4 regions of the Streptomyces sp. NPDC003011 genome follow, and region 1 is predicted to be linked to each of the others. Evidence: riboswitches for the same ligand, from Rfam matches in the RefSeq annotation. Region 1 holds a riboswitch; each other region holds the start of a gene.
What was found. A riboswitch is a leader RNA that binds a small molecule or an ion and turns the genes downstream of it on or off. The one in region 1 is predicted to bind cyclic di-AMP.
Positions count from the first base shown of each region.

Region 2: it holds a riboswitch for cyclic di-AMP, as region 1 does, so the genes downstream of both, ACWD0J_RS20540 (M23 family metallopeptidase) here and ACWD0J_RS13720 (M23 family metallopeptidase) in region 1, are expected to answer to the same signal.
Region 3: it holds a riboswitch for cyclic di-AMP, as region 1 does, so the genes downstream of both, ACWD0J_RS10525 (transglycosylase SLT domain-containing protein) here and ACWD0J_RS13720 (M23 family metallopeptidase) in region 1, are expected to answer to the same signal.
Region 4: it holds a riboswitch for cyclic di-AMP, as region 1 does, so the genes downstream of both, ACWD0J_RS38235 (M23 family metallopeptidase) here and ACWD0J_RS13720 (M23 family metallopeptidase) in region 1, are expected to answer to the same signal.

Region 1 covers NZ_JBSFTY010000021.1:73,973-81,486, forward strand. Annotated here, with positions in the region: gene ACWD0J_RS13710 (DUF6250 domain-containing protein) at 1-133, opposite strand, end outside; gene ACWD0J_RS13715 (rhamnogalacturonan lyase family protein) at 117-2,018, opposite strand; gene ACWD0J_RS13720 (M23 family metallopeptidase) at 2,303-3,313, opposite strand; cyclic di-AMP (ydaO/yuaA leader) riboswitch at 3,318-3,476, opposite strand; gene ACWD0J_RS13725 (alpha-galactosidase) at 3,779-5,854, opposite strand; gene ACWD0J_RS13730 (tyrosine-protein phosphatase) at 6,036-6,833, shown strand; gene ACWD0J_RS13735 (DUF6126 family protein) at 6,865-6,984, opposite strand; gene ACWD0J_RS13740 (helix-turn-helix domain-containing protein) at 6,981-7,514, opposite strand, start outside.
Region 2 covers NZ_JBSFTY010000038.1:42,603-50,116, reverse strand. Annotated here, with positions in the region: gene ACWD0J_RS20555 (bifunctional acetate--CoA ligase family protein/GNAT family N-acetyltransferase) at 1-501, opposite strand, end outside; gene ACWD0J_RS20550 (HPr family phosphocarrier protein) at 678-959, shown strand; gene ACWD0J_RS20545 (GntR family transcriptional regulator) at 1,087-1,782, opposite strand; gene ACWD0J_RS20540 (M23 family metallopeptidase) at 2,041-2,805, opposite strand; cyclic di-AMP (ydaO/yuaA leader) riboswitch at 2,818-2,985, opposite strand; gene ACWD0J_RS20535 (M16 family metallopeptidase) at 3,188-4,576, opposite strand; gene ACWD0J_RS20530 (M16 family metallopeptidase) at 4,573-5,931, opposite strand; gene ACWD0J_RS20525 (DNA gyrase/topoisomerase IV subunit A) at 6,442-7,514, shown strand, end outside.
Region 3 covers NZ_JBSFTY010000015.1:8,628-16,141, reverse strand. Annotated here, with positions in the region: gene ACWD0J_RS10545 (carbohydrate ABC transporter permease) at 1-346, shown strand, start outside; gene ACWD0J_RS10540 (carbohydrate ABC transporter permease) at 343-1,221, shown strand; gene ACWD0J_RS10535 (LacI family DNA-binding transcriptional regulator) at 1,258-2,286, shown strand; gene ACWD0J_RS10530 (HAD family hydrolase) at 2,429-3,235, shown strand; gene ACWD0J_RS10525 (transglycosylase SLT domain-containing protein) at 3,289-3,771, opposite strand; cyclic di-AMP (ydaO/yuaA leader) riboswitch at 3,777-3,957, opposite strand; gene ACWD0J_RS10520 (polyprenyl synthetase family protein) at 4,905-5,915, shown strand; gene ACWD0J_RS10515 (LolA family protein) at 6,244-7,464, shown strand; gene ACWD0J_RS10510 (ABC transporter ATP-binding protein) at 7,497-7,514, shown strand, end outside.
Region 4 covers NZ_JBSFTY010000125.1:6,421-13,934, forward strand. Annotated here, with positions in the region: gene lhgO (L-2-hydroxyglutarate oxidase) at 1-334, shown strand, start outside; gene trmB (tRNA (guanosine(46)-N7)-methyltransferase TrmB) at 478-1,350, shown strand; gene ACWD0J_RS38230 (PrsW family intramembrane metalloprotease) at 1,403-2,740, shown strand; gene ACWD0J_RS38235 (M23 family metallopeptidase) at 2,949-3,986, opposite strand; cyclic di-AMP (ydaO/yuaA leader) riboswitch at 3,998-4,154, opposite strand; gene ACWD0J_RS38240 (PP2C family protein-serine/threonine phosphatase) at 4,388-5,518, opposite strand; tRNA gene ACWD0J_RS38245 (tRNA-Met) at 5,695-5,768, opposite strand; gene ACWD0J_RS38250 (alginate lyase family protein) at 5,833-7,053, opposite strand; gene ACWD0J_RS38255 (dihydrofolate reductase family protein) at 7,465-7,514, opposite strand, start outside.

The sequences.
Region 1 (7,514 bases):
GACCGTGGCGGAAGTCGTCGTGGGCGACCAGGCGGCGGTGGCGGGGCGACGCGCTCGCGGTGGTCGCGGGGGCGAGGGCCGCGACGGCGGCTCCGGCGGCCAGGGCTGCGAAGGCTCTACGCGTGGTCGTCACGGGAAACGGCTCCTTCGACAGGGGTGATCGACGGCTTCGGCACGCGCCGGGTCTCGGTGCCGAGGTAGTAGTCGGTGTACGTGGACTGCAGATAGCCGCGCACGGTCCACCCGAGGCGGTAGGCCGGGTTCTGCGCGAGGGTGTACAGACGGGTCCGGGTCGGCTCGGTGGTCGTGTACAGGCGCAGGGCGGTGTGGTCGGCGGTCTCGGCGAGGATCTCCTCACGCCAGTCGCCGAGGACGTCGCCGTAGAACGGTGTCGCGTTGCGGGCGCCGGCGACGGCTGCGGGCGGGTCGAAGATCCTGGCGCTGGTCTCGGTGGCGGGGTCCCACTTCTCGACGTACGTGTGGTCGAGGAGCTCTGACGCCTTGTCACCGTCCCACCAGATCCGGAAGTTGACGCTCGGCGTGGTCGTGGAGACCTTGCCGTCGCGGACGTTGCGCACGCCCGCGCCGGGGGCGGTGACGTCGGCGGTGGAGGTCCAGTACTCGTAGCCGGGGTGACCGGGGTCGATGTCGGCGGCGTTGCCCCGGCCGACGTCGAGGTCGGCGTCGCTCTCCCAGGTGGCGGGGTGCTCGCCGGTCACCAGGCGCTCGCCGGTGTCGGCGTCGTAGTAGTACCAGGGGAACGTCGATACGACGCCCAGTTCCGACTGCTGGATGGCGAAGCCCTCCAGTCCCGGCCGGGCGGGGTCGAGGTCGGCGATGTCGAAGCGGTCGCCGTGCCCCGCGCCGGCGACGACGTAGCGCAGGGTGCCGTCGCTGTTCACGACGTAGTTGCCGTCCGCGATCTCGTCCCTGCCGTCCTGGTCGACGTCGACGGTGCGGATCTGGTGGAAGCTGGTCGCGCCGCTCGCCGGGTCCCCGACGTACTTCCACCGGCGGGTCAGCTCGACGCCGTCGAAGTCCCAGGTCTGGATGAGGGTCCGGAAGGCGCCCCGCTTGGCGCCGGCCCGGGTGACCAGCTTCGTGACCAGGCTGGGGTGTCGGCCGTCGAGATACGAGATGCCGAAGTGGCCGCCGGAGGGGCCGTCGGCGACGAAGTCGTCGGGGACGGGCTGCCGGGTGCGTTCGGCGCCGGTCGCGCCGTCGATCACCGACACGAACTGCTGGGCGGGTGAGGCGGCGGTGACCCGCTCGCCGTTCGCGAAGGTGGTTCCGTCGGCGGTGTGCACCAGCACCTCGGCGCGGCCGTCCCCGTCGAGGTCGTACACCGTCACGTTGTCGTCGTTGCGGTAGCCGCCGATCGCCGTCGAACCGCTGATCGCGGCGGGCGCCGGGTCGTTGGCACCGTTCCCGCCGACCTGGGTGTACGAGCCCGGCCCGAGGTCGACCCGCCACAGCCGCCGTCCGGTGAGCGTGTACGCCTCCAGCAGGTCGGGCCGGTCACGGGCCGGGGAGAGGCGGCTGACGACGAGTTCGTACCGTCCGTCGCCGTCGAGGTCGCCCGGCCAGGCGTGCTGCACGACGTAGCCGTCGGCGGTGGCGAGGGGGATCTCGGCATAGCCCCGGGAGAGGTCGAGCGCGGCCCGGCCCGGCTTCAGCTCCCGCCCGTCGACCACGGCTCGCACGGTGTACGTGCCGGTGCCCGGGCTGTCGTCCTGGTACGTCGTCGACCGGGTGACCGGCGCCCGGTTCAGCCGCCGTCCGTTCTTGTACACGTGGAAGCCGATGGCGTCGCCGTGCCGTGCGTACTCGGTGCCGAGCAGACGCCAGCTGAGGAACGTGCCTCTGCCGGACGGGACGGCGACCAGCCCCCGGTCGAGGTTCTCGACGCTCCTGCGCGAGGGCTCCGCGGCCTGGCCGGAGGGGGCGGCGAACAGCCCGGCGAGCAGGGCCGCGGCGGTGACGGCGACAGTTCTTCGGCGTCGGCGGACGGGGTGCACGGGAACTCCTTCGGGACGTCGGCGGCAGGAAGCGCTTGCCTCACTGCGGAGTTCACTGTGTCCCCGCCCTTCCCTCGCTGTCGACGCTCCGGACCCCGGCGCCACAAGATCGCAATGCGGCGATCATGAACGAGACATGGGCGACATGAACGAGACAAGAACGCCCCCGGCGACCAGGAGTGCTCACCGGTCGGCTTCCCGCCCGCCCCCGAACACGCCGGAGGCCGGACCCGGGGATCGGGGTCCGGCCTTCGGCGGCGTGTCAGACAGGTGGTCGGCGGGCGTCAGCCGACGGAGACGCCCTTCGCGCGGAGGTAGGCGACCGGGTCGACGTCCGAACCGTAGCCGGGCGAGGTGCGGATCTCGAAGTGCAGGTGCGGGCCCGTCACGTTTCCGGTCGCGCCGGAGAGGCCTATCTGCTGCCCCGCGGCCACGGTCTGGCCGCTGGAGACGGAGAGCGAGGACAGGTGCGCGTACTGCGCGTAGTAGCCGTCGGCCAGCTGGATGACGACCTGGTTGCCGTACGCGCCGCCCCAGCCCGCGGAGACGACCGTGCCCGCGCCCACGGACTTCAGGGAAGTACCGGTCGGGACGACGAAGTCGACACCGGTGTGGTAGCCGCTGGACCACATGCTGCCGGACATCCGGTACGGGGTTCCGACGGTGGCACCGGCCACCGGAGCGGAGAACCCGCTCGCGGTGCTGGCGGTTCCGGCGCTCTGGGTGGTGGCCGTCGACTCCTGCGACGAGGAGGTCTTCGACGAGGAGGCGGACGAATCCGACGAGGAGGCGGACGAATCCGACTTCTTCGACTCCGACTTCTGCGACGAGGAGGACGAGGAGCCGGACGACGAGGAGTCCGAGGACTCGGTCTTCGGCGTGCCGGCGGCGGCCTTCTTGCCGATCGTGAGTTTCAGACCGGGGTGGATCAGCGACGGGTCCTCGCCGACGGCCTCGCGGTTGTCGGCGTAGAGCTTCTGCCAGCCACCGCTGACACTCTGCTCGTCGGCGATCTTCGCGAGATAGTCACCGGCCCGCACCGCATAGGTCTTCACGCCGGACGTCTGCGTGGCGGCCTTCTTCTCGGCCGCCGGCTTTTCGGCCACCGCATTCTTCGCGGCGGTGGGAACCGATGACTGAACGGCATTTTCCGTGACGGACTGGGCACTCGCCGCATGGGCGCCGGTGGCTCCCAGGAGCGGAAGGGCGAGTGCGGCGCCGCCGGTTCCGGCGACGGCGATGGAACGAGTGAAGCGCTGAGCCTTGGGGCGGCGGTGCTTACCCTTCGCGGGCATGACGAATTCCTCTCCGGCGCCTGCGAGGTGAGCTGTCGGGTGCGGGCTGGAGATGCCCGGCCGTACCGGAGTACGGCTTAACCCCTAGCCTGTTCCGGAGACCGGAACAGGCGGTTGTGCCTGTGGGTCCCCCGCTCCTGCCGTGGACGGGTGAGTGTGCGGGCTCCGGGCGGCGGCAGGATTGGGCGTCCGTCCGGATCGGTGGTGAACGTAAGCGACCAAGACGCACAGGGACAAGTAGAGGTTGTATGTGAATGCGCTTCTCTTGATCCTGTGAGGGAATTCCTGGTCACCCTCCGTCAATCGGAGGGCACCTCCTCACCCCGAATTCCCATGTGGAGTATGTGCATTACGTGAACATGACGGGCGACGCACGGTCACGAGTATGACGCTCCTCACGCCCCGCCCATCAGATACCCCTATTCCAGCCAGAGTTGAACTAAGACGCCAATTCAGGCAGAAGTCTCAAATGCGGCGCAACCGGAGAACTGCCGCATCCAGGTCGCCGTGCAGTCCGGTCCGCAGCCCGTGATGCAGCAGGACGGCCCCCCGGTGGACTTCGCCCGTTTCACGGCATTCGTACGACGCCGTCGGGTCGAGTCCGCGCAGCCGCACCGCCGGGACGGGCTCGCCGTGATGCTGCGCCTGGAGCCAGGCGAGGACGACCGCCTCGTCGCCGAGCACGTACTGCACCGCGCTCAGTCCGCCCTCCGGGGGCCGCAGCCGGTAGAGGTCGCCCCGCTGCACCAGGGGCCGGATCTCCTTGTAGAGAGCCACCCAGTCGCCCGCCTCGGCGAGTTCCTCCTCGGTCCACTCGGCAAGGTCGCCGCCGACTCCGAGCACCCCGGCCATGGCGCTGACGAACCGGAACCGCAGTGAGCTGACCCGGCCGTTGAGCTGGGTGTTGGGGCTGTCGGTGACCCAGGCGGCCATCACGCGCGCGGGGTGGATCTGGCTGAAGCCGTGCTGGATGGCGAGCCGGTCCAGCGGGTCGGTGTTGTCGGAGGTCCACACCTGGTCCGTACGGCTCATGACACCCAGGTCGATCCGGCCGCCGCCGCCCGAGCAGGACTCGAAGGCGACGCCCGGGTGCGCCGCACGCAGCCGGTCCAGCAGCCGGTAGAGCGCGTCGACGTGGTCGACCCACAGGCGCTGCGGGTAGGCGTCGCCGGGCCAGCCCGCGTCGGTGAAGCAGCGGTTGAAGTCCCACTTCACGTAGTCGATCGGGGCGCTGGAGAGCAGTCCGTGGAGCTGCTCCCACAGGTACTCCTGGACGTCCTCGCGGGCGAGGTTCAGTACGAGCTGGTTGCGCAGCTCCGTCCGCTTTCGTCCCGGTTGGTACTGCACCCAGTCGGGGTGGGCGCGGTAGAGGTCGCTGTTCGGGTTGACCATCTCCGGCTCGACCCAGATGCCGAACTGCATGCCGAGGCCGTGGACGTAGTCGGCCAAGGGCTTGATGCCGCCGGGGAAGCGGTCCGGGTTGGGCGTCCAGTCGCCGAGTCCGGCGCGGTCGCTGGTGCGCTTGCCGAACCAGCCGTCGTCCACGACGAACAGCTCGACGCCCATCGCCGCCGCCCGGCGGGCCAGCACCCCCTGCTGCTCCTCGGAGATGTCGAACTCCGTGGCCTCCCAGGAGTTGAACAGCACGGGCCGGTCCCGGTCCGCGTCCGGGATGACGTGGGCGCGCTGATAGGCGTGCCAGGCGCGGCTCGCCCCGCCGAAGCCGCCGTCGCTCCACAGGCCGGCGAAGACGGGCGTGGTGAAGGACTCGCCCGCCGCCAGCCGCAGCAGGCCGGAGTCGTCGTAGCCCGCCCCGCCGGTGATCTGCACGCGGGTGTCGGGGAGTTCGGCGACGGCGATGCGCCAGGAACCGGACCAGCCGAGGGCGCAGCCGTAGACCTCGCCGCGCTCCTCGGTCGCGTCGGTGTCCAGCGCGACCCACGGCAGGTGCTGGTGCCCGGTGTGGCCGCGGCGGCTGCCGATGACCTTCTCACCGTAGGTGAGGGGGGCGCGTACGAGCCGGGACTCCGCGGCCCAGCGGCCGTGCAGCTGGGACAGCCGCCAGCCGTCCTCCCGGTCGGGCAGGGTCCAGGTGGCGGAGTCGGCGCGCAGCACCTCGACCGCCGGGCCCTGGTTGTCCAGGGTCACCCAGCGCTCCACGACGTCGTGCCGCATCCGGTAGTGCAGCGTGATCGCCAGCTCGCCGTCACGGAACCGCAGCCGCAGCTCGTCGTCCTCGGCCCTCTCGTACGCGTCGAAGCGCCACTCGGTGCCGCGTCGCTCCTGGGTGCGCACGGACAGGGCGGGGCGGACGAAACGGGGGCCGCCCTCGACGGGGTACTCCTCACGTCCGTCGAGCGGGGACTCGAAGGGCCAGTAGTCCGGCAGCGGGCGGACGGCCAGGGCCTCGGCGTCGGCGAGCGCGATCCGCGGCCCCCAGTGCAGGTGGAGGAGCTCGTCCTCCCCGGTGAGATGGAGGGCGTAACTGCTGGTCGGCCCGGACAGAATCCACGTACGGCCGTTTCCGGCGATCTCCAGCATGCAGTCCCTCACAGATACGAACAGACACGAACAGGTGCACTCAGGCGTCAACATCATCAAGGGCCGCGAGCCCTCGGTGCAACGCCTGTGGACAACTCATTGCCCCAGGCAGCCATGTCGTATCGTCGAAGGCGTGCCCGTCGTCGAGCCGCGTCGGCGGGACCGAATGGGAGGAGTCCCCGTGACGCAGCAGGTCCCGTCGACCGAGCCCGAGCTGGCCGCAGTGCGCAACTTCCGGGACGTGGGCGGGCTGCCGACCGTGGACGGCCGCCGGGTGCGGCAGGGCGTGCTGTTCCGCAGCGGCCACCTCGCGCACGCGACCGAACAGGACGCCGGCTTCCTCGCCTCCCTGGGCCTGCGCACGGTCTTCGACTTCCGCAACGCGGCGGACCAGAAACTGGAAGGTCCCGACATCGAGCTGCCGGGCGTGCGGAATGTGAACCTGCCGCTGAGCGATCCGGCGGACGGCGCCGAGTTCTGGAAGATGGTCCGCGACGGCGAGATCGACCAGCTGCGCGAGATCCTCGGCGACGGCAAGGCCGCGCGCCGCATGATCGCCTCGTACCGCTCGATCGTCACGGAGCGCACCGCCGAGCACTCCCAGGTGCTGCGCGCGCTCGCCGACGACAGCGTCCCCGCGCTCATGCACTGCGCCGCCGGCAAGGACCGCGCGGGGCTGTCCATAGCCGTGACCCTGCTCGCCCTGGGCGTGGAGCGGGAGGCGATCTTCGCCGACTACCTGGAGTCGAACGCCAAGCACCGCCGCTACAAGGTGCGCCGCAGCGGCAGCTCCTCCTCGGCCTACTCCCCCGAGGTGATGGAGCTGCTCAGCCCCCTGTTCGACGCCCGCGCCGAGTATCTGACGGCCGCCTTCGAGACGATCGAGGAGACCTGGGGTGGCGTCGACGCCTACCTGGAGAAGGGCCTGGGGATCACCCCGGAGATCCGGGAGCGGCTGCGGGACCGGCTGCTCGAATGAGGCGTACGGCCCCGCCCGGCGCCGGCGGCCGCTACGTGGCCCCCACCTCGAACAGCACGTAGATGAAGGCCGCGAAGAGATGGCCGACCGCGAGGTAGATGATCAGTCGCACCCACAGGGCGCGCGGGAACTTCTCCTCCATGTCACTCATGGCATGTCTCCGAAGGTGGGGCCCAGGCACAGCGTGGCCGTGGGGCTCTGCAGCAGGGTGTGGACGAACAGGAGGTCGACTCCGTCGGGGTCCTGGGCGGCGATGCGGTGCGGGGTCAGCGAGTCGAAGTGCGCGCTGTCGCCCGCCGCGAGCCGGTGCGTGGTGTCCCCGAGGCGCAGCCGCAGCCGCCCCTGGAGCACGTAGAGCCATTCCTCGCCGGGGTGGACGCGCACCATGTCGCCCTGGGAGCCGTGCGGGACATGGACGCGCAGTGCCTGCATGCCGCGGCCGGGTGCGCCGGCCTGCCAGTAGGTCCAGCCGCCGGCCGCGGTCGGTTCCATGGCGGCGGCGCGCACCACGGCGTCCCGGCCGGCGACCGTCTCACCGAGCAGCTCCGAAACCGTCGTACCGTAGATGCGGGCGAGCGCGAGCAGCATCGGCAGCGAAGGCTGACGCTGTCCGGTCTCCAGCCGGGACAGATGGGCGGGCGACAGCCCGGCGGCGCGGGCGGCGGCCTCAAGGGTGAGGGA
Region 2 (7,514 bases), on a different contig from region 1:
CTCGGCGGCGAATCGCCGGATGCCGCGCTCGCGCGCGACGGCCCCGATGTGTTCCAGCAGGGCGGAGGCGACACCGCGCCCCTGGTGGGCGTCCTGGACCAGGAAGGCGACCTCCGCCTCGTCGGGGATGTCAGGGGCGGCGGCGAAGCGCCCTGTGGCAAGGGTGGCGGGCGACGGGTGGGCGGAGGCGGGCATGCCCTCGGCGTCGATGCGGTCGTAGCGTACGGTGGCGATGAACTCGCCGCCGATGGTGGCCGCGAGTCCCACCCGGTCCACAAAGTCGTGGTGCGTGAAGCGGTGGACGTCCTTGGCGGACAGGCGAGGGTAGGGCGCGAAGAAGCGGTAGTACTTCGACTCGTCCGACACCTGCTCGTAGAAGCTGACGAGGCGATCGGCGTCATCGACGGTGATGGGCCGGATGCGCGCGGTACCGCCGTCGCGCAGCACCACGTCGGCTTCCCAGTGGGCGGGGTACTCGTGCCGATCCGACGAGGTCTGCATGGGCCCCAGCGTACGGCTCGCGTACGACAACGGCGCGAGGCAGTCTGTGCGGGACGGGAGTCGGGCCGAGGCCGCGGTCCGACGACACACCGGAGCGGGACGAAGGACCGCTCCGGGCATGCTTCACGTATGGGAAACTGGTCTAGACAACCTGATACACCGAAGGGCAGCATCACATGGCTGAGCGCCGCGTCAACGTCGGCTGGGCCGAGGGTCTCCACGCCCGTCCCGCCTCCATCTTCGTCCGGGCCGCCACGGCCGCGGGTATCCCGGTGACGATCGCCAAGGCCGACGGCAACCCCGTCAACGCGGCCTCCATGCTGGCCGTCCTCGGTCTGGGCGCCCAGGGCGGCGAGGAGATCGTCCTCGCCTCCGACGCGGAGGGGGCGGACGCCGCCCTCGACCGTCTCGCGAAGCTCGTCGCCGAGGGTCTCGAAGAGCTCCCCGAGACCGTCTGAGCGCCGGCACCGTAACGGAACACAGAAGGGCTCGTCCGAATTATCGGGCGGGCCCTTCGCATTTCCTGTTCCCGGGCAGCGGAAATAATCCCCCGGGAATTACGCCTCTTTGTATACGGCGCTCGTGTTAATGCCGCAGGCCCGTCATGTTTACGGGATGTTGCGAGTTCCTCACACGGTCCGGGCGATCCGCCTGGGACGGAAAGCGCAGCCGGTGCGCGGCCGTGGCGCGCTCGGTGTGCAGCGCCGTGACCGTCCGCGCGCGCTCGCTGTCGCCGCGCGCCACCGCGTCCACGATCGCGCCGTGCTCCGCCCAGGACTCCACCGGGTCGGCGGGCGCCGCCACCGCGTACATCCAGGCGATCTTGTGGCGCAGCTGGGTCAGCATCGAGGTCATCGCGGGGCTTCCGGAGGCCTGGGCGAGCGTCTCGTGGAACCAGCCGCCCAGGGAGCGCAGATCCTCGCTGTTGCCCCGCCTGGCCCGCTCCTGGCCCAGCCGGACCAGTCCGCGCAACACCTTGAGGTGGGCCTCCGTGCGCCGCTGGGCGGCCCGGGAGGCGCCGAGCGGCTCCAGCAGCATGCGCATCTCCAGGAGGTCGGCGCCCTCCTGCTCGGTGGGTTCCGCGACGCACGCGCCCGCGTGCCGCCGGGTCACCACGAAGCCCTCCGCCTCCAGCGTGCGCAGGGCCTCGCGGACGGGGACGCGCGAGACGCCGTAGCGCCGCGCGAGCAGTTCCTCGGTGAGCCGGCCCCCGCGCTCGTAGACACCCGCGACGATGTCGTCCCGGATCGCGGTGCATACCGAGTGCGCCGGAATACGCATGACCGACCTCCGCCTTAATCCCCGTGAAACGTCGACGATTGACGTGTGTTCAGTGACTCTATTGCAATGAGCCGGAATTTCCGATGGCGGGTCGGAATCCATGGATATTTTTTGGACAGACGGGCATCCGAAAGGCCGAAGCCCCGGCTCGGGGAGCCGGGGCTTCGGGATGTCCTGCCGTCCGTCGCGGGACGCGCCCGCCGTGCGGGCGTCGGACGTTCACTCCGTGGCAGCGTCAGACGCTCACGGCGTGCGAGGTCAGAGGTTCACGCCGTGGGAGCGCAGGTAGGCGGCGGGATCGATGTCCGAGCCGTACTCGGCGGTCGTCCGGGCCTCGAAGTGCAGGTGCGGGCCGGTGACGTTGCCGGTCGCGCCGGAGAGGCCTATCTGCTGTCCCGGGGTGACCGACTGGCCCACCGAGACGCCGATGGACGACAGATGGCCGTACTGGGTGTACGTGCCGTCGTTCATCCTGATCACGATCTGGTTGCCGTACGCCCCGCCCCAGCCGGCCTCGACGACGGTGCCGGAGCCGACCGCGTGGACGGACGTGCCGGTCGAGGCATGGAAGTCGACACCGGTGTGGCTGCCGGAGGACCACAGGGAGCCACCGGACTTGTAGCTGGTCGAGATGTACGAACCGGAGATCGGGGCGACGTAGGCGTTGAGACGCCTGCGCTCCTCCTCGCGGGCGGCACGCTCCTCGGCCTCGCGGGCCTTCTTGGCGTCCGCGGCCGCCTTCTTGCGGGCGGCCTCCTCGGCCTTCCGCTGGGCTTCGGCCTCGTCGGCGGCCTGCTTCTGGGCGGCGGCCTGGGCGTCGATCTGGTCCGCGATCGCGTCGCCGATGGTGATGACGGGGGTGAGACCGGTCTGCTCGGCCGCGGGCTCGGCGGCGAGCGCGGGGGCGGCCAGGGAGCCGATGACACCGGTGGTGGCCAGAGCCGCGACGCCGGCCGCACGGGCGGTGCTGCGCTTCATCCGGCTGGGACGACGGTGCTTACCGGCGGCGCACATGAACGCCATGGAGTGGCTGGTCCTTTCCTTCCCTCTCGCCTACCGGGTTAGCTGACGGGTTCGGAGCAGGAAGGTCTCCTACGGGCCCCCTCGCGGTGCGCGCGGGCGTCCGATTCACCCCAGGGACTTCTGGTGTGGGTCCCCGGCTCCCCTGGCTCGCGCCATGCGGGGACTCGGCGATGACTGTCCGGTGCCGCGGACGCGGCGCACTGCCTGACGAACAGCCGGGATGACGCTAAACGTGCCGACTTTCAATCCCCAAACGGATCACGGCTTTTGTAGCGCATGCCACAGGGCAGACAGGCAACCTTTCCCTCAATTCGGACATCCGTCGGACATCAAGGGGCCCCGGTGGCACTCCTGTCACCGGGGCCTGTGGGCACGGCTGCGGCTACTCGGCTGAGACGACGCTGACTTCGCCGATGCCGAGGGCCTGGACGGGCTCCTTGATCTGCGCGGCGTCGCCGACGAGGACGGTCACCAGGCGGTCCACCGGGAACGCGCTCACGACCGCCGCGGTGGCCTCCACGGTGCCGGTCGCGGCGAGCTGCTGGTACAGCGTCGCCTGGAAGTCGTCCGGCAGGTGCTGCTCGACCTGATCGGCCAGCGTGCCGGCGACGGCCGCCGCGGTCTCGTACTTCAGCGGCGCCACCCCCACGAGGTTCTGGACGGCGACGTCGCGCTCGGCGTCGGTCAGGCCCTGCGCGGCGAGCGTGCGCAGCACGGTCCACAGGTCCTGGAGGGCCGGACCGGTGTTCGGGGTGTCCACGGAACCGCTGATGGCGAGCATCGCGGCACCCGAGCCGTCCGGAGCCGAGCGCAGGACCTGCCCGAACGCCCGCACGCCGTAGGTGTAGCCCTTCTCCTCACGCAGGACGCGGTCCAGCCGGGAGGTGAGGGTGCCGCCCAGGCAGTAGGTGCCGAGCACCTGCGCGGGCCACACGCGCGCGTGCCGGTCCGGGCCGACGCGGCCGATCAGCAGCTGCGTCTGGACGGCGCCCGGACGGTCCACGATGACGACCCGGCCGGTGTCGTCGGCGGTCACCGGCGGCACCGGACGCGGCTGGGCCGGGGAACCGGTCCAGGCGCCGAGCGTGTCACCGAGCAGCGCGTCGAGGTCGAGACCGGTGAGGTCGCCGACGACCACGGCGGTGGTGGTGGCCGGTCGGACGTGCTTCTCGTAGAAGGCGCGTACGGCCGCGGAGTCGATGGCCGTGACCGTCTCCTCGCTGCCCTGGCGCGGGCGCGACATACGCGAGGTCGACGGGAACAGCTCCCTGGAGAGCTCCTTGGCGGCACGGCGGGAGGGGTTGGCCAGCTCGTGCGGGATCTCGTCGAGGCGGTTGCGGACCAGCCGCTCGATCTCGCCGTCCGTGAACGCGGGCGCCCTGAGGGCGTCGGCGAGCAGGCCCAGGGCCTTGGCCAGGCGGGAGACGGGGACTTCGAGGGAGAGCCGTACGCCGGGGTGGTCGGCGTGCGCGTCGAGGGTGGCACCGCAGCGCTCCAGCTCGGCGGCGAACTCCTCGGCGGAGTGCTTGTCGGTGCCCTCGGAGAAGGCCCGCGCCATGATCGTGGCGACGCCGTCCAGACCGGCCGGCTCGGCTTCCAGGGGCGCGTCCAGGATCACCTCGACGGCGACGACCTGCTGGCCGGGGCGGTGGCAGCGCAGCACGGTCAGGCCGTTGCCGAGCGCTCCGCGCTCGGGCGCCGGGAACGCCCACGGCCTGGCCTCGCCCGCCTGGGGCTGGGGGTGGAACTCCATCGCGGCGAGCTCGGTCACTGGGCCGCCTCCTCGTCGTTCTCGTCGCCGGCTTCGGCGTCTTCGGCTTCGGTGGTGGTCGGCTCGTAGACGAGGACCGCGCGGTTGTCGGGGCGCAGACGGGCCTTGGCGACCTCCTGGACCTCCTCGGCACTCACGTCGAGGACGCGCTGGACGGCGGTGAGGGCGAGCTGCGGGTCACCGAACAGGACGGCGTAGCGGCACAGTTCGTCGGCGCGGCCCGCTACCGTACCGAGCCGGTCCAGCCACTCGCGCTCCAACTGGGCCTGGGCGCGCTCCATCTCCTCGGCCGTGGGGCCCTCCTCGGCGAACCGCGCGAGCTCCTCGTCGATGGCGGCCTCGATGACCGGCACCTCGACGTCGCCGGACGTCTTCACGTCCAGCCAGCCCAGGGAGGGCGCCCCGGCCAGCCGCAGCAGTCCGAAGCCGGCCGCGACCGCCGTACGGTCACGCCGTACGAGCCGGTTGTAGAGGCGGGAGGACTCGCCGCCGCCCAGGACGGTGAGCGCCAGGTCGGCCGCGTCGCACGCGCGCGTGCCGTCGTTCGGCAGCCGGTAGGCGGCCATCAGGGCGCGGGCCGGGACCTCTTCCTCGACGACCTCGCGCACCTGCTCCCCGATGACGTCGGGCAGGGAGCCGTCGCGCGGGGCGGGCTTGCCGTCGTGCGCCGGAATCGACCCGAAGTACTTCTCGATCCAGGCGAGCGTCTGCTCCGGGTCGATGTCGCCGACCACCGACAGGACGGCGTTGTTGGGCGCGTAGTACGTGCGGAAGAACGCGCGCGCGTCCTCCAGGGTGGCCGCGTCCAGGTCGGCCATCGAGCCGATCGGGGTGTGGTGGTAGGGGTGGCCCTGCGGGTAGGCGAGCGCGGTGAGCTTCTCGAACGCCGTGCCGTAGGGGACGTTGTCGTAGCGCTGGCGGCGCTCGTTCTTGACGACGTCCCGCTGGTTCTCCATCGACTCGTCGTCCAGGGCGGCCAGCAGGGAGCCCATGCGGTCGGCCTCCAGCCAGAGGGCGAGCTCCAGCTGGTGGGTGGGCATGGTCTCGAAGTAGTTGGTGCGCTCGAAGCTGGTGGTGCCGTTGAGCGAGCCGCCCGCGCCCTGGACGAGCTCGAAGTGGCCGTTGCCCTTGACCTGGCCGGAGCCCTGGAACATCAGGTGCTCGAAAAGGTGAGCCAGGCCGGTACGGCCCTTGACCTCGTGGCGCGAACCGACGTCGTACCAGAGGCACACCGCCGCGACCGGGGTCAGGTGGTCCTCGGAGAGCACCACGCGCAGACCGTTGGCCAGGCGGTGCTCGGTCGCTGTCAGGCCCCCGGAGCCTGCCTGGGCTGTGGCCGTGTGACCCATGGGCATGTACGTCCCTTCGATCGCCGTCGCGGTCGTTCGAACCGCGGTTTTCCTGCCGGTCCTGCCACTGTATGCAGCGCGCGGGGCCACGGCGAAGTTCCCGGCGGGACGTACGCCGAGAGCGAGATCGACGTGGTTGGCGGGTTCGCGTCCGGAGCGGGAGGGGGAGGGCCGGTGGGCCGCCGCGGTGAACGGAAGCGGGATGGCCGGTGCGCGCGTGCCGTAGCCTGCGGGCAGTCGTGCCGCTGGGCGGCACGCAGGGACGCGGGCGGCATGTGTCGGCGTCGGACCAGGCGGCTTACCCCGGGTCTGGTCCGTCGTTGTCAGTGCCGCGGTCCACAATGGTCCGCGTCAGACCCCGTTCACGCTTCAGCAAGCAAGAGTGAGCCGGAGGGGCGCGTCGGTGTCGAGAGGGCGATCGCGCGAAGGCCCGCAGGGCTGAGCACGGCCGCCCTGTCGACACCGACTTGAGCACCCCGTAGGCGAGCGACCAGCAAACAGGAGGAGCCGGCAGCGATGGCCCGCCGCAGCACGAAGACCCCGCCGCCCGACGACTCGTACGAGGAGCGGATCCTCGACATCGACGTCGTGGACGAGATGAAGGGCTCGTACCTCGAGTACGCGTACTCGGTCATCTACTCCCGCGCCCTGCCGGACGCCCGGGACGGCCTGAAGCCGGTGCACCGCCGCATCGTGTACCAGATGAACGAGATGGGCCTGCGCCCCGACCGCGGCTATGTGAAGTGCGCCCGCGTCGTCGGCGAGGTCATGGGCAAGCTGCACCCGCACGGCGACGCGTCGATCTACGACGCGCTGGTGCGCATGGCCCAGCCCTTCTCCATGCGTGTCCCGTTGGTCGACGGCCACGGCAACTTCGGCTCGCTGGGCAACGACGACCCGCCGGCCGCCATGCGGTACACCGAGTGCCGCGCGGCCCAGGCCGCGAGCCTGATGACGGAGTCCATCGACGAGGACACCGTCGACTTCGCCCCCAACTACGACGGCCAGGAGCAGGAGCCGGCGGCACTGCCCGCCGCCTTCCCCAACCTCCTGGTGAACGGCGCGTCGGGCATCGCGGTCGGCATGGCGACGAACATGCCGCCGCACAACCTCGGCGAGGTCATCGCGGCCGCCCGCCACCTGATCCGCTTCCCGAACGCGGATCTGGACGCCCTGATGAGGCACATCCCGGGCCCCGACCTGCCCACCGGCGGCCGCATCGTGGGCCTGACCGGCATCCGCGACGCGTACGCGACGGGCCGCGGCACCTTCAAGATCCGCGCGACGGTGTCGGTGGAGAACGTGACGGCGCGCCGCAAGGGCCTCGTCGTCACCGAGCTGCCCTTCACGGTCGGTCCGGAGAAGGTGATCGCCAAGATCAAGGACCTGGTCGGCTCGAAGAAGCTGCAGGGCATCGCCGACGTGAAGGACCTCACCGACCGCGCGCACGGCCTGCGTCTGGTCATCGAGGTCAAGAACGGCTTCGTGCCGGAGGCCGTCCTGGAGCAGCTCTACAAGCTGACGCCCATGGAGGAGTCCTTCGGCGTCAACAACGTGGCGCTGGTGGACGGCCAGCCCCTCACCCTGGG
Region 3 (7,514 bases), on a different contig from region 1:
GATCCCGAAGGACATCTACGAGGCGGCGCGGATCGACGGCGCGTCCGACCTGACGATCGCCCTCCGGATCAAGATCCCGATCGTGGCGCCCTCCCTGGTCCTCACCCTCTTCTTCTCGGTGATCGCCACCCTCCAGGTCTTCACCGAACCCATGGCCCTCAGGCCGCTGACCAACGGCCTCTCCACCACCTGGAGTCCGCTGATGGCCATCTACGACAGCGCCTTCCTGAGGTCCGACATCTACGGAGCCTCCGCCACCGCGGTCGTCCTGGCCCTGGCCACGTTCGTCGTCTCCTTCACGCTGCTGCGCATCTCCGACCGCTACACCCGGGAGGACCGGGCATGACCCCCCTCACCCTCACCGCCGACGCCACCGGCGAGACCCGCGCCGCGCGGCGCACCGCCTGGGTCCCCACCCTCGTGCTGATCCTGGGCGCGCTGTACTGCCTGGTCCCCATCGCCTGGGTGGTCATCGCGGCGACCAAGGACCGGTCGGAGCTGTTCTCCACCTTCACCTTCGCGCCCGGCACCGGCTTCGTCGACAACCTGAGCGACCTGAACGCCTACCGGGACGGCATCTACTGGCAGTGGATGGCCAACTCCGCCTTCTACGCGGGTCTCGGCGCCCTGCTGTCCGCCGCGGTCTCCGCCGGCGGCGGCTACGCGCTCGGCCGGTTCGCCTTCCGCGGGCGGGAGTTCGTCTTCAAGCTGATCCTGGCCGGCGTCCTGGTGCCGAGCGTCGTGCTGGCCGTACCGCAGTACCTGATGCTGTCGAAGATGGGCATGGCCGACTCGTACTGGTCGATGCTGCTGCCGTCCATCCTCTCCCCGTACGGCGTCTACCTGGTCCGCATCTACGCGACCGCCGCGGTGCCCGCCGAACTCCTCGAAGCCGCCCGCATGGACGGCGCGAGCGAGTGGCGGATCTTCACCCGGATCGCGGTGCCGATGATGATGCCGGGCCTGATCACGGTGTTCCTCTTCCAGTTCGTCGGCATCTGGAACAACTTCCTGCTGCCGTTCGTGATGCTGGCCGACGACACCAAGTTCCCGCTCACCCTCGGGCTCTACACCCTGCTCGCCCAGGGCGCCTCGCAGCCCGCCCTCTACACCCTGGTCATCACCGGCTGCCTGCTCGCGATCGTCCCGCTGATCGCGCTCTTCCTGGTGATCCAGCGGTTCTGGTCGCTGGACCTGCTGAGCGGCTCGATCAAGGCCTGACACTCTCGTCTCCCCGCCCCGCCACGAACGAGGACCATGACCACGAGCGCCAACGGACGCCGCAGACCGCCCACCATCCACGACGTGGCGCGGGAGGCGGGCGTGTCGCGGGGCACCGTCTCCCGCTTCCTGAACGGCGGCCACTACGTCTCGCCCGCCGCCCGGCGGTCGGTCGAGTCCGCCATCAGGAAGACGGGGTACGTGGTCAACCGGCATGCCCGCAGCCTGAGTACGGGCCGGTCGGACTCGGTGGCGTTCCTCCTCACCGAACCGCAGGAGAAGTTCTTCGAGGACCCCAACTTCAACGTGCTGCTGCGCGGCTGCACCGAGCACCTCGCCCGGCACGACATCCCCCTGCTGCTGATGCTCGCCGCCACCGACGACGACCGGCGCCGCCTGACCCGCTACATCACCTCGGGCCATGTCGACGGCGTCCTGCTGGTCTCCAGCCACAGCGGGGACCCGGTCGCCGCCGAACTGCGCGACGCCGGGATGCCGTTGGTCGCCTGCGGCAAGCCGCTGGGCCTCGGCTCCAAGGTGAGCTATGTGGCGGCCGACGACCGGGACGGTGCCCGGGAGATGGTCCGTCACCTGCTCACCTCGGGCCGCCGTCGCATCGGCATGATCACCGGCCCGCTCGACACCCCCGGCGGCACCGACCGGCTGGCCGGCTACCGCGAGGTGCTCGCCGAGGCCGGCCTGCCCTACGACCCCGCGCTGGTCGCGGAGGGCGACTACCGCCGCACCGGTGGCGAGGAGGCGGCCCGCCGCCTGCTGGCGCGCGCCCCTGACCTGGACGCGGTGTTCGTCGCCTCCGACCTCATGGCGCGGGGAGTCGTCAGCACCCTGCAACAGGCCGGGTGTTCGGTGCCCGACGACATCGCTGTCGGCGGCTTCGACGACTCGCCCGCGGCCACCGCCGCCAGCCCCGCGCTGACCACCATGCGCCAGCCCTTCGACCGCATCAGCGCCGAGATGGTCCGGATGCTGATCGCCCAGATCGCGGGGGAGGACACGGCCGGGGTGATCCTGCCGACGGAACTGGTGGTACGGGACTCCGCGTGACCGCGTGACCGCGTGAGCGGGTGAGCGGGTGAGCGGATGAGTGGGTGAGCGCGTGAACCGGAAGAGCCGTCAACGCATGTGAAGGATGCAGCCGTCCGGTTCGCGTCGAGTCGGCGCGGCGTTCCCTCCGTATTCTCTGATCATGGCCGCACCCACCGCGTATTCACTCATCGCCACCGACCTGGACGGAACGCTGCTCCGAGGCGACGACACGCTCTCCGACCGGTCGCTCGCCGCGCTCGCGCGGGTGGCGGCGGCCGGGGCCCGGCACCTCGTCGTCACCGGCCGGCCGGCGCCCAGAGTGCGGCCCCTCCTCGACGACCTGGGCAGCGAGGGGCTCGCGGTGTGCGGGCAGGGCGCGCAGGTGTACGACGCCGGCGCGGACCGCCTGCTGTGGTCGGTCACCCTGGACCGGGAGCTGGCCGAGACCGCGCTCGGCAAGATCGAGGCCGAGGTGGGCCAGGTGTTCGCGGCCGTCGACCAGGACGGTGTCGACGGGCTCACGCTCATCGAGCCGGGCTACCTGATGCCCCACCCGACGCTGCCCGCCGTACGCGTGGGACGGCGCGACGACCTGTGGGACGCGCCGATCAGCAAGGTGCTGCTGCGCCATCCCGACCTGTCCGACGACGAGTTGGCGGCGACGGCCCGTTCGGTGGTCGGTTCCCTCGCCACGGTCACCATGTCGGGGCCCGGGACCGTCGAACTCCAGCCATGCGGCATCACCAAGGCGACGGGCCTCGCGCTGGCCGCCGGGCACCTGGGGCTCGGGCCGCACCAGACCATCGCCTTCGGGGACATGCCCAACGACATCCCCATGCTGGACTGGGCGGCCCACGGCGTCGCCATGGCCAACGCGCACCCCGAACTCAGGGCAGTGGCCGACGAGATCACCCTGTCGAACGAGGACGACGGCGTCGCGGTCGTCCTCGAACGGCTCTTTGGCTGAGGGCCACCCGCGGGCGGCCGGTGCCGGAGCGGACGGCACCGGCCGGAGCAGGCCTAGTACGCGCCCCACACGTTGTCGATCGAGCCGTACCGCGCGGCCGCGTAGTTGCAGGCGGCGACGATGTTCGCGACCGGGTCGTACGGGTCCCACGCGGTGCCGGCCACGTGGTACGCCTGGAAGGTCGGGTCGATGGTCTGGAGCAGGCCCTTGGACGGGGTGCCCGCGGCGGCGTTGGAATCCCAGTTGTTGATGGCGTACGGGTTGCCCGAGGACTCCCGGATGACATTGCGGTAAATGCCGTTGTACGTCCCGGGAATTCCGTTTTGATCCATGATCTGGAGGGCCGCCCGGATCCAGCCGTCGAGGTTGTCGGCGTAGCCCAGCGAGGAGGCCGTGGCGACGGGCGGGGTCGCCGCGGAGGCGCTGGTGGCGCCCATGAGCGGGAGCGCCAGGACGGCGACTCCGGTGCCGGCGACGGCGAGCTTGCGGGCGAGGCGGGCGGTCTTGGAACCGCGGTACTGACCGGGTGCAGACATGGGGACGTTTTCCTCTCCGGCGCCTGCGAGGTGAGCTGTCGGGTTCGGGCGGGAGCTGCCCGGCCGCGCCGCCCTGAGGGCGAGGCGACTTCACCCCTAGCCGTTCCGGTACGACCTGTGTCGTCCGGCCCGGCGACTGACCTGGGTCCCCCGCTCCTGCCGTGCGGTGTTCGTCGATGGGTGTCTCCATGGGCGGCGGCAGGATGAGGCGTCCGCCCGACGGCCCGGAACGTATGCGAGAGCACATGTCCGGAACAAGTGGCGGATTCACAGATCGCACCTATTGACCTTGGTCTGGGGCGTATGAGGTGCTTGATCCTTTGCGTCTGCCATGACTCAACTGGCGCGAAGGGCAAGGGGAGACGCGGGCGGGCGGCGGTGTGGGCGCGCACGGTCCCGAGTGACCCAACTCACGGCTGAGCACAAGAGTGGCAAATAGGGCAATGAGCCCAACTCGTAGCCAACTGGCCGTCCGTGGGATCCGCTTCTCCCCGGCCCGGTGAACGGCCGCCCGCGGAACCCGCCCGGTGGCGTCCGTCGTCGCCGGGGCGGCTCAGGTCCACTCGTACGGAGGCGTAACCGTGGCCCGCGTGCCGGAGGGGGCGTTGCCAGTCGCGGAGCGTGGCCGGCCTGGCCGGGCGGCGTGGCAGGTGTTCGGGGATCGCGGGTACCGGTTCCTCCGTGAGGGGGCGCCCCGTGCGCGTGTACGGCGGCACCCCGTCCGGAGCGGGAGGCGGAGGGTCTCGTGGGCCGTCTCGCAGGGAGAGGACGAAACGGATGCGCAGGCTGGCCGGAGTGATCTCGGGGGCGGGATGCCCGGGCGGTTCCGTGAAGGTGTCGGTGGGGATCACCGGACAGGAGAAGGCATGATCGTCCTCCCGGGCGGGACGGCGGCCGGACGCGACCTCGGCCGCGCTCCGGGAAGCGATCCCTTACTTCCCGTTAGGTCCGATGATGTCCGATGTTTTCAAGTGATCAAAAACACATCCGGCCCGGTCCGATACCGCCCGGGCCGGACCGGTGGGCGCTAGCAGTGATCGAAACGTGACCGGATACGCTGACTTGAGTGATGGCAGCGACCTATCGACAAACCGTGTAATCGCCAGTAGACACCAGCAGACAGGAGATCCCTCGTGACCGTCGTCGGGCCGTTCGGGCTGAGCGTGCGGGACCAGGCTCTGGAAGCCGATGTCCAGGTCGGATTGGCGGCTGTCGAGGAGGGACTGCTCGAAGCCACCAAGAGCGAGGTCCCCTTCATCACGGAGGCCGCCCAGCACCTGGTGCGGGCGGGCGGAAAGCGGTTCCGGCCGCTGCTCGTGATGCTCGCCGCCCAGTTCGGGGACCCGTACGCGCCGGGCATCGTCCCGTCGGCGGTGGTGGTGGAGCTGACCCATCTGGCGACGCTGTACCACGACGACGTGATGGACGAGGCCGAGGTGCGGCGCGGGGTGGACAGCGCGAACACCCGCTGGGGCAACTCGGTGGCCGTCCTCACCGGCGACTTCCTGTTCGCCCGCGCCTCGCACATCCTGGCCGACCTCGGGCCCGAGGCGGTCCGGGTCCAGGCGGAGGCGTTCGAACGCCTGGTCACCGGCCAGATCCTGGAGACGGCGGGGCCGCAGGACGGGCGTGACCCGGTCGAGCACTACCTCGACGTGCTGGGCGGCAAGACGGGCTCGCTGGTGGCGGTGGCCTGCCGCTTCGGCGCGATGATGTCGGGCGCCGACGAGACGGTCGTCGACGTGCTGACGCAGTACGGCGAGCGGCTGGGCGTCGCCTTCCAGCTCGCCGACGACGTGCTGGACATCGCCTCCGACTCCCACGAGTCCGGGAAGACCCCGGGCACGGACCTGCGCGAGGGCATCGCGACCCTGCCGGTCCTGCGGCTGCGCGAGCGCGCGGCCCGGCTGGGCCTGGCCGAGGACATCGCCCTGTGCGAGCTGCTGGCCTCCGACCTCACCGACGACGCACGGCACACGCGGGCCCTGGCGGGCCTGCGGGCGCACCCCGCCCTGGAGCAGGCGCGCCGGGACACGGTCCGCTACGCGGAGGACGCCCGCGCGGCCCTCGCCCCGCTGCGGGAGTGCGACGCGAAGGTGGCGCTGATGGAGATGTGCGACGCGGTGGTCCACCGAGCCGGCTGACCGCCGAACCGGCTGACCCCTCCCGGGGTGACGCGGACCGCCCCCGGCCGCAGTGCGGTGACCGCGTGTTCCCGGCGCCTGATCCACCACCACGGAGGGCGGCGTCCGCTCCGCAACCCCTACGGGTCCGGGCCGGCGTCGCCTCCGGGTGTCATCCCGCAGGTGTACACGGAGTTGATCCCGGGGTCTGACGCTTCTTCCCGGCCGATTTGGTCAGATGGACACCACGGAAAACACCACTCCTCACCGATTCGGGTGAGAATGGCGGCTACGGGGTGGACACAGGGGGAGTTGGACAGCCGCCGCCGACGACGGAGGTAAGGCACACATGACACCGTACGAATCCGACGACAGCAAGACTGCCGCGGAGGCCGACGACCGGTACTCGCGCCGCCGCAGGGCCGCGCGGTACGTCGTCCCCGTCGCGGTGGTGGGGGTGGCGGCGGCGACCATCGGGCTCGTCCCCGCGCTCGCCGACTCCGGCGACCCCGACCTGCCGAAGATCAGCGCCCAGGAACTCATCGAGAAGATCGCCGCGTCGGACGTACAGCAGCTGTCCGGGACGGTGAAGATCAGCACGGATCTCGGGCTGCCCGACCTCGGCGGCCTGGAGAACAGTCTGGCCTCGGGCGCCATGGAGTCGGGCGGCGACGGCGGCTCGTCCGCCGACCCGTCCGCCAAGCTCACCGGGCTCGTGACCGGCACGCACACCCTGCGCGTCGCCGCCGACGGCCCCGACCGGCAGAAGCTGTCGCTGCTGGAGAGCGGATCCGAGTACAGCCTGATCCACGACGGCAAGGACGTCTGGGGCTACGACAGCAAGTCGAACGAGGTCTACCACGCGACCGCCTCCGACAGCGCGAAGGCGGAGAAGGAGCACGACGTCCCGGCCACGCCCAAGGACCTCACCGAGGAGGCCCTGAAGGCGGTCGACGACACCACCTCGGTGACCGTCGACGGCACCGCCCAGGTCGCGGGCCGTGACGCCTACCGCCTGGTCGTCAAGCCCAAGGACTCCGGTACCACGGTCGGCCAGATCACCGTGGCCGTGGACGCGAAGACCGGGCTGCCGCTGAAGTTCACGCTGACCCCGTCGAGCGGCGGCGCGGCCGTCGTGGACGCGGGCTTCACCCAGGTCAGCTTCGCCAGGCCGGCCGCCTCCACCTTCGACTTCACCCCGCCCAAGGGCGCGAAGGTCACCGAGGGCGACACCATCGAGCACGGCGAGCACCGCGGCCACGACGGGGCGGGCGCGAAGTCCGAAAAGGACCTCGGCAAGGAGCTCGACGGCCTCAAGGTCATCGGCGAGGGCTGGAACTCCGTCGCCGTCTTCGACACCGGCGGCGAGGGCATGCCCTCCGGCGCCGAGGCCGGCGGCGCGTTCGGCGGCTTCCTCGACTCGCTCGGCGACAAGGTGTCCGGCGAGTTCGGCTCGGGCACGGTCTTCTCGACCCGCCTGGTCAACGCCCTGATCACGGACGACGGCACGGTGTACGTCGGCGCGGTCGACAAGGGCGCCCTGGTGAAGGCGGCGAACGCGGGCAAGTAGGACCGTACGGGTACGACGAATCGAGGGAGCCGATGGGCGAACCGCCCGTC
Region 4 (7,514 bases), on a different contig from region 1:
GGCGACGCTGGGGTGGCCGGGTTCCTGGCGGATGGCGCGGCGGCACTGGCGGTACGGGGCGGGGGAGCTGCGGCGGTCGGTGTCCAAGGGGGCGTTCGTCGAGGCGGTGCGGAGGTTGTTGCCCGCGGTCGAGGAGGCGGATCTGGTGCCGAGCGCGGCGGGGGTGCGGGCGCAGGCGGTCCTGCGGGACGGGACGCTGGTGGACGACTTCCTGATACGGCAGGGGGCGCGGGCGGTGCATGTGCTGAACGCGCCTTCACCTGCGGCGACGGCTTCCCTGCCGGTCGGGCGGGAGGTGGCCCGCAGGGCACTGGGGGTGCTCGGGGCGGGGTGACGGGGTGGCATGGGTGAAGGACCGGCATGGTGAAGGACCGGCATGGGTGAAGGGGCGGGATGAGCGGGTGGGATCGTGGCGCGCCGCGCTTCTCGGCCGACCGAGTCGGGGGGAGGGCGGGCATAGGTAAAATCGGCAGCACTGTGTCTGATTTCCACCACGCCCCCGAAACCTCCCGGCCCGGTGTCGCCCTCGGTCGCACCCGGGCCAAGGGGGAGCCCCGCTTCCCGGAAGGACCGCAGGCGGATCCCGCCGGGTCGCACTTCGAGCGGCGGATCCGGAGTTTCCAGCCACGGCGGAGCCGGGTGACGGCCGGGCAGGCGGACGCGTTGCAGCGGCTGTGGCCCCAGTGGGGGCTCGACATCGACGGACAGCGCGTCATCGATCTCGGCGAGCTGTTCGGCAACGGCAACCCGGTGGTGCTGGAGATCGGCTTCGGGATGGGCGAGGCCACCGCGCGGATGGCCGCCGCCGACCCGGACACCAACGTCCTCGCCGTGGACGTCCACACCCCGGGGCAGGGGAATCTGCTCAACCTCGCCGACCAGGGAGGGCTGAACAACATCCGCGTCGGCAACGGGGACGCGATCATCCTGCTCCGCGAGATGCTCACCCCCACCTCCCTCGACGGCCTGCGCGTCTACTTCCCGGACCCCTGGCCCAAGAAGCGGCACCACAAGCGGCGGCTGATCCAGCCCGAGTTCCTCGACCTCGCCGCGACCCGGCTGCGGCCGGGGGCGACCGTGCACTGCGCGACCGACTGGGAGCCGTACGCGGAGCAGATGCTGGAGGTGCTCGACGCGCACCCCGCCTTCGAGAACACCCAGGCCGACGGCGGTTTTGCGCCGCGTCCGGCATTCCGGCCGCTGACCCGTTTCGAGGGCCAGGGACTGGAGAAGGGACATGTCGTGAACGACCTGCTCTTCCGCCGCGTAGAGCAGGTCATGGAGCACGTGGTCGGGCACGTCACCGAGCACGTCTCCGCGCTCGAGGACCAACCCCCCACCGGCGCCTGAACCCACCCCGCTCTCCTGCGGGGGGCGCCTCCGCATCGTTAGGGTCAATGCCGTGGCCACCGTTCCCCCGTACCCGACGCACCCCAGCGATCCCGCCGGCGGCGCACTGCGGCACGCGCACTGGTGGCAACGGACGTGGGTGCGTCACGGCGCCCTGAGCGCCCTGCTCGCGCTCTCCGGGCTCGTCATCCTCGCCCTGGTCCGCGAACAGACCGGCACGGAGGGTTTCCTGGTCGGTCTCGGACTCGCGGTCCTGCCGGTGCCGTTGCTCGTCGCCGCGTTCCGGTGGCTGGACCGGGTCGAGCCTGGCCCGTGGCGCAACCTGCTGTTCGCCTTCGCCTGGGGCGCCTGCGCGGCGGCGTTGATAGCGATCGTCGCCAACAGCTTCGCGACCAGATGGATAGCGGCGGCCACCGCGGACCCCTCCAGCGCGGACACGCTCGGCGCGACGGTGATAGCGCCGGTCGTGGAGGAGTCGGCCAAGGCCGCCGCCGTCCTGCTCGTCTTCCTGTTCCGGCGCCGGGAGTTCACCGGCATCGTCGACGGGGTGGTGATAGCCGGGGTCACCGCCACCGGGTTCGCCTTCACCGAGAACATCCTCTACCTCGGCACCGCCTTCGGTACCGACCAGCTCAACGGCGACGGCGGGATCGCCTCCGTCACCGCGGCGACCTTCTTCGTACGGATCATCATGTCGCCGTTCGCGCACCCGCTGTTCACCGTCCTCACCGGCATCGGCTTCGGTGTCTCCGCGCTGTCGGCGGAACGCCAGCATGTGCGGCGGCTGCTGCTGCCGGTGTCCGGACTGCTGCTCGCGATGGGCATGCACGCGATCTGGAACGGCTCGTCGACGTGGGGCGAGTACGGGTTCTTCGCCGTGTACGCGGCCTTCATGGTGCCCACGTTCGGGCTGCTGACCTGGCTGGTCATCTGGACGCGGCAGCGCGAGCTGAAGACCGTACGGGAGGAACTGCCCGCCTACACCGTGGCGGGCTGGCTGACGCCGGCCGAGCCGTACGCGCTCGGGTCGATGCGGGCGCGGCGGATGGCCCGCGACTACGCCGGACAGCGCGGCGGGCGTTCCGCCGCACGGGCGGTGGCGCAGTACGAGGCGTACGCGACCTCTCTGGCCTTCCTGCGGCACCGGGGGCGGCGGGGGCGGGCGGGGGCCGACTTCGCCGTCCGGGAGCGGGAGCTGCTCCAGGAACTGTGGCGGCGGCGGGACCTGGCGCGTCCCGCGCTGGACCACGCGGCCCGGGCGACGGCACCGCCGGTGGCGGTGGCCGCGCCGCCGTGGCCGGTGTACGGGGTGTACGGGTATCCGGCGGCGCCCGCGTATCCGGGGTACCCGGCGGTGCCGTATCCGGCCTGGAACCCGTACCGGTCGTAGCCCACCGGTGCCGGCAGGCCGGCGCGTCCGTCAACGCCCCAGTTCCGTCTTCGCGTCGTGCGTGCGGTGGAGGCCGACGTGGCCGGGGCGGGACGCCGTGGCGAGGCGTGCGCGGTCGTGCCGCACGGCAACGCCCGCGGCGGAGGCCCTCATTGTGCGGAAGGCCCCCGCGCTCGTCACATCCGTGCGGCCGAGTGGCCCGCGGGCCTCAGGGGTTGAGCCCCTTGCTCCGCAGCCACGCCATCGGGTCGAGGCCGCCGGCCGATCCGCCCGCGTGGACCTCCAGGTGGAGGTGCGCGCCGGTCACGTTGCCCGTCGCGCCCACGCGGCCGATGACGTCCCCGGTGTTGACCTTCTGACCGACGCTGACGTTGATCGACGACTGGTGGGCGTACCAGATCTCCGTGCCGTCGTCGAGCGTGAGGACGGTCTTGTAGCCGTACGACCCGTCCCAGCCGGCCTGCGTGATCGTGCCGGTGTGGACCGCCTTGATGAGGGTGCCCGTCGGCGCGGCGAAGTCGAGGCCGGTGTGGTAGCCGGAGGACCACAGGGAGCCGGCCTGGCCGTAGGTGGAGGTGATCGTGTACGACGAGGTCGGCAGCGCGTACTGCTTGGCCAGCGCGGCGAGACGCTCGGCCTCAGCCTTCTTCTCGGCCTCCTCCTTCGCCTGCTGCTTCGCGGCGGCGGCCTTGGCCTCGGCCTCCTTCTCCGCCTTGGCGACGGCCTCGGCGGCCTGCTTCTCGGCGGCGGCCACCGCGTCGGCGACGGCCTTGCTCTCGATCTGGTCCTGCTGCTGCTCGGCCTGGGCGAGGATCCGGGAGCGCAGCACCTCGCCGGCGTTCTCGGTGCCCTGCGCGGCCTCCACGGAGGCCGTGCCGACGGTGCTGAGCGCGGTCGCGGTGTTCTCCGCGGTCTCGGAGGTGTCGTCGTCCGAGATGAGGGAACCCACGGAGGGCAGGTCGGGCAGCGAGATGGACACCGGCGGCTTGCCGGTGTTGGCGCTGGCCATGCCGCCCGCGCCGACGGCGGCTATGACACCGACGCCGAGAACGGTGGAGCTGCGGGCGAGTCCGCCGCGCTGCTTGGCGACACGGTGCCGGCCGCGTACCGGACGGATGGACTCCTCGGTGGGGTTCCACTCCGTCCAGGGGCCCTCGTCGGTGCGGTACTCGCCGTAGCCGAAGGTCTCGCTGTCGCGCTGGCTCGGCACGAACGGGGCTTCTGGGGCAGGCCGGTTGGACGCCACGTGGGCGTGCTCCTTTCCTTCCTTCTCGCCTACCGGGTTAGCTGACGGGTTCGGAGCAGGAAGGTCTCCTACGCGCGTATACCAGCCGTGCGGACACGGCGGTCTACGCGTGATTCACCCCAAGTAGTGGTTCCCCGGTTCCCTCGCGGGATTCGGCGCGTGCGCACGGAGCCGTCTCTTGTGACGGCTGGGACGACCGCGCTGCGTTATCGAACGTTAATAGACGCGGGGCCTCTATTCCAAGCTGTTCCGCTTGATCATTAACGATGATCCGCTGGACCAACACCCCACGATCGGCGAAAAACGGGCGAGTTGGCCATGCCTCGCACATCACACGAGTACTGACGAGGCGTCAGTTCTTCAGCGCAGGGCACTCACCTGGTCACCCGTGGTGACAACGGTCACGGCCGCCGTACGGCGAGCAGCGCCATGTCGTCCGTCATGCCGCCCCCGGAGTGCCGGCGCGCCTCCTCGGCGAGGGTGCGCAGGAGCGCGCCCGGGTCACGGAAGACCCGCCCGGCGAGCCGCTCCTGCGGGTCGTAGAACACACCGTGCTCGTCCCGCGCCTCGGACAGCCCGTCGGTGTGCACGAGCAGGGTGGCTCCCCTCGGGAGGACCGCCTCCTCGGCCCGGTCGGGCCGGCTGCCCAGCTCGCTCATGCCGAGCGGCAGCGCGGGCTCGCGGGCCGGCAACGGCCGTACACCGCCGTCGGCGTACAGCAGCAGCGGCGGCGGATGCCCGCGGTTGAGGATCCGCACCACCCCCTCCCCGTGCGGGAGTTCGGCGAGCACGACCGTCGTGAACCCCTCGACGGCCTCGACGCCGTCCCGCCGCGCGGCCTCCCGCGTCAGCGCCCGCTCCAGCCGTCCGGCGACCGCCTCCAGCGTCGCCTCCTGCTCGGCGGCCTCCCGGAAGGCCCCGATCACGATGGCGACGGCCGCCACCGCGCCCATCCCCTTGCCGCGGACGTCCCCGACGACCAGCCGGACACCGTGCGGACTGTCCTGTACGGCATACAGGTCACCCCCGATGGAGGCGTCCGCCTGGGCCGCCTCGTACCGGGCGGCGATGTCGAAACCGCCGATCCGCGCGGCGGGCTCCGGCAGCACCGCGCGCTGGGCCGCCTCGGCGATCTCGCGGGCGGAGGCGAGCCGCTGGTCGCCCCGGCGGACGACCCGGTTGATGACGGCGGCCAGGACGGCGACGGTGGCGACCGTCACCACCTCGGTGACGGTGTCCGCGTCCAGGCCGAAGCCGGACCTGGCGTGGACCGCGTACGCGGCGATCAGGGCCACGCCCCCGATGACGGCGGTGCCGCACAGCGAGTAGACCGGCGCGGCGACGAGCGGGGCGGCCGTGAAGAAGGGGATCGCGGTGAAACGCCGGGGGGTGAGGAGGTCGTAGAGGACGCCGCCGACGATCAGCAGGGCGGGGAGGACCTGAAGCAGCACCCGCAGCTTCGACAGCCGCCGCCCCTCACGCGCGCCGGCTCCGGCGTACGGCCCTTCCCCCGCCACGTTCCCAGGCCGCACCGCTCGTCTCCCACCGCGTACGTCCGCTCCGGTCACCGTCCCGCCCGTCCAGAGTTCCCTCGGCGGGGGCGGCGGGCGAGCGGTGAGGGCCGACCGGATGACGACCGGATGACGGGAGAGCACCCCCCACGCACCGAGGGCCGGAACCCTTTCGGATTCCGGCCCTCGGCCTTCAGTAGCGGGGACAGGATTTGAACCTGCGACCTCTGGGTTATGAGCCCAGCGAGCTACCGAGCTGCTCCACCCCGCGTCGTTGTGACTTCAGTGTACGCCATACGCAGGACAGATGTCGCATCGGTTCCCGCGGCCCCGTCTCAGGTGGCCGGGTTGCCCGCGTGCGTGAGGGTCTCCCAGGCGACGAACAGGTCGTCGGTGCCGGCCGGCCGGGTCTCCTCGGCGAGCTTGCGCGCGGCCGGGACGGGAATCTCCAGCCGGTCCTCCAGGTGGTTGAGGGCGACCTCCAGGTCGGGCCCCAGGTTCCGCTCCACCGTGCCGCCGCACAGCCACGCCGGGGCGGACTCCCCCGCCTGGTGGCGGGAGTGGAAGGAGAGCGCGGCCTTCAGCCGGTCCTTCACCTCGCCGTACAGGTCGACGCCCTGGTGCCAGGCGGTCTCGGCGATGTGCGCGGTGGCGGCCAGCGCGTACCCGACGTGCCGGAAGTCGCGGCAGGTCTCCTGCGAGACGCCGTTCTTGTACGTCGTCTGCCCGAACCAGTACGTCGTCAGCTTGCGCCGGGTGTCGACGCCGGACCCGCGCGGGGTGAGCGGCACACCGCCGTCCTTCTTCAGATAGAAGTACGCGGGCACGCGCTCGCGGAAGCGTTCCAGGGCCTGGTCGAAGGTCTTGTGGTCGTCGAGGAAGACGGCGATGCCGATGGCCGCGTCCGTCGTCACGAGGTCCCAGTAGCCGTTGAACTCCGGGACCTTCTTGGCCACTTCGGGAAGATGGGCGGTGCGCAGCATGTCCTCGAACCGCCGTACGCGATCAGCCGGCCACCCGGCCCCCGGCGTGTGCCGCACGAGTTCGGCGGCCCGCGCCCAGGTCGATCCCGTCCACCCGGCCTGGAGCCCCGCGTTCTCCCCCGTGTGCCGCCTCAGCCGCGCCGACCAGGCGTCCATGATCTCCCTGGCCTTGACCGCGTGCCGCTGCCTGCCGGTGATACCGAACAGCAGGGCCTGCGTGTAGGCGGCCAGGGCGTCCTCGCGCTCCTCGGCACAGCCGGGGCCGGCCTCGCCGCCGGTGGGGCAGACGACGGTGGCGTACGGCTCGGCACGGTACCGGTAGGCCCCGTACGCGCTGTCCCGCATGTCGAGGTAGGCCCGCAGCCAGGGCTGCTTTCCCGCGGTGACGTTCTTCCGTACGACGTCCAGCTGGGTGCTGCTGACCAGGACGCCGGGGTGGGTGAAATCGGCGTCCGCGGGGAGGGCGCGGGCCATGGCCCGGGGGTGCGGGCCTCTCGCTCCGCAGGAGGTGAGGAGGGCGGCGAGGAGGGTGACGGACAGGAGAGTCACCGCGTGTCGTCGGGCTGACCTCATGGGCACCTCCGTGGGGTCCGTGCGGCGGGGGTTCCCTCGCAGCGTCACCCTCCGGGAGGCCGGCCCGCAGATCCTGTTGCGCCGATCGGCCCACCCGTTCCGGGGGCTGCCGCCCCAGGACCCCGCTCCGGCCCTGAAGGGGCCTCGTCCCCAAACGCCGGACAGGCTGGGACTGCCCCTCGACCGCCGCGCCGAGAGGTTGACGTGCCGGGGGTGCCGGGGGTGCCGGGGGTGCCGGCCCGCAGCGGATGGCGCGTCAGCACCCGCCAGTTGCTGAGGCGCCGATTCCGCGCCGGACCGAGGACGGACACCCGCCGGCGCGGCCCCGGCCCACGACACGACCGGACGCACTACCCGCGCCACGGCGCTCCCGCACAGGCCGCCGCAGACACCCCGCCCCCACCCCCGCCCTCACCCCAGCACATGCCGGTTCGGTCCCTTTGCCCGCTCCTCGTACTCCG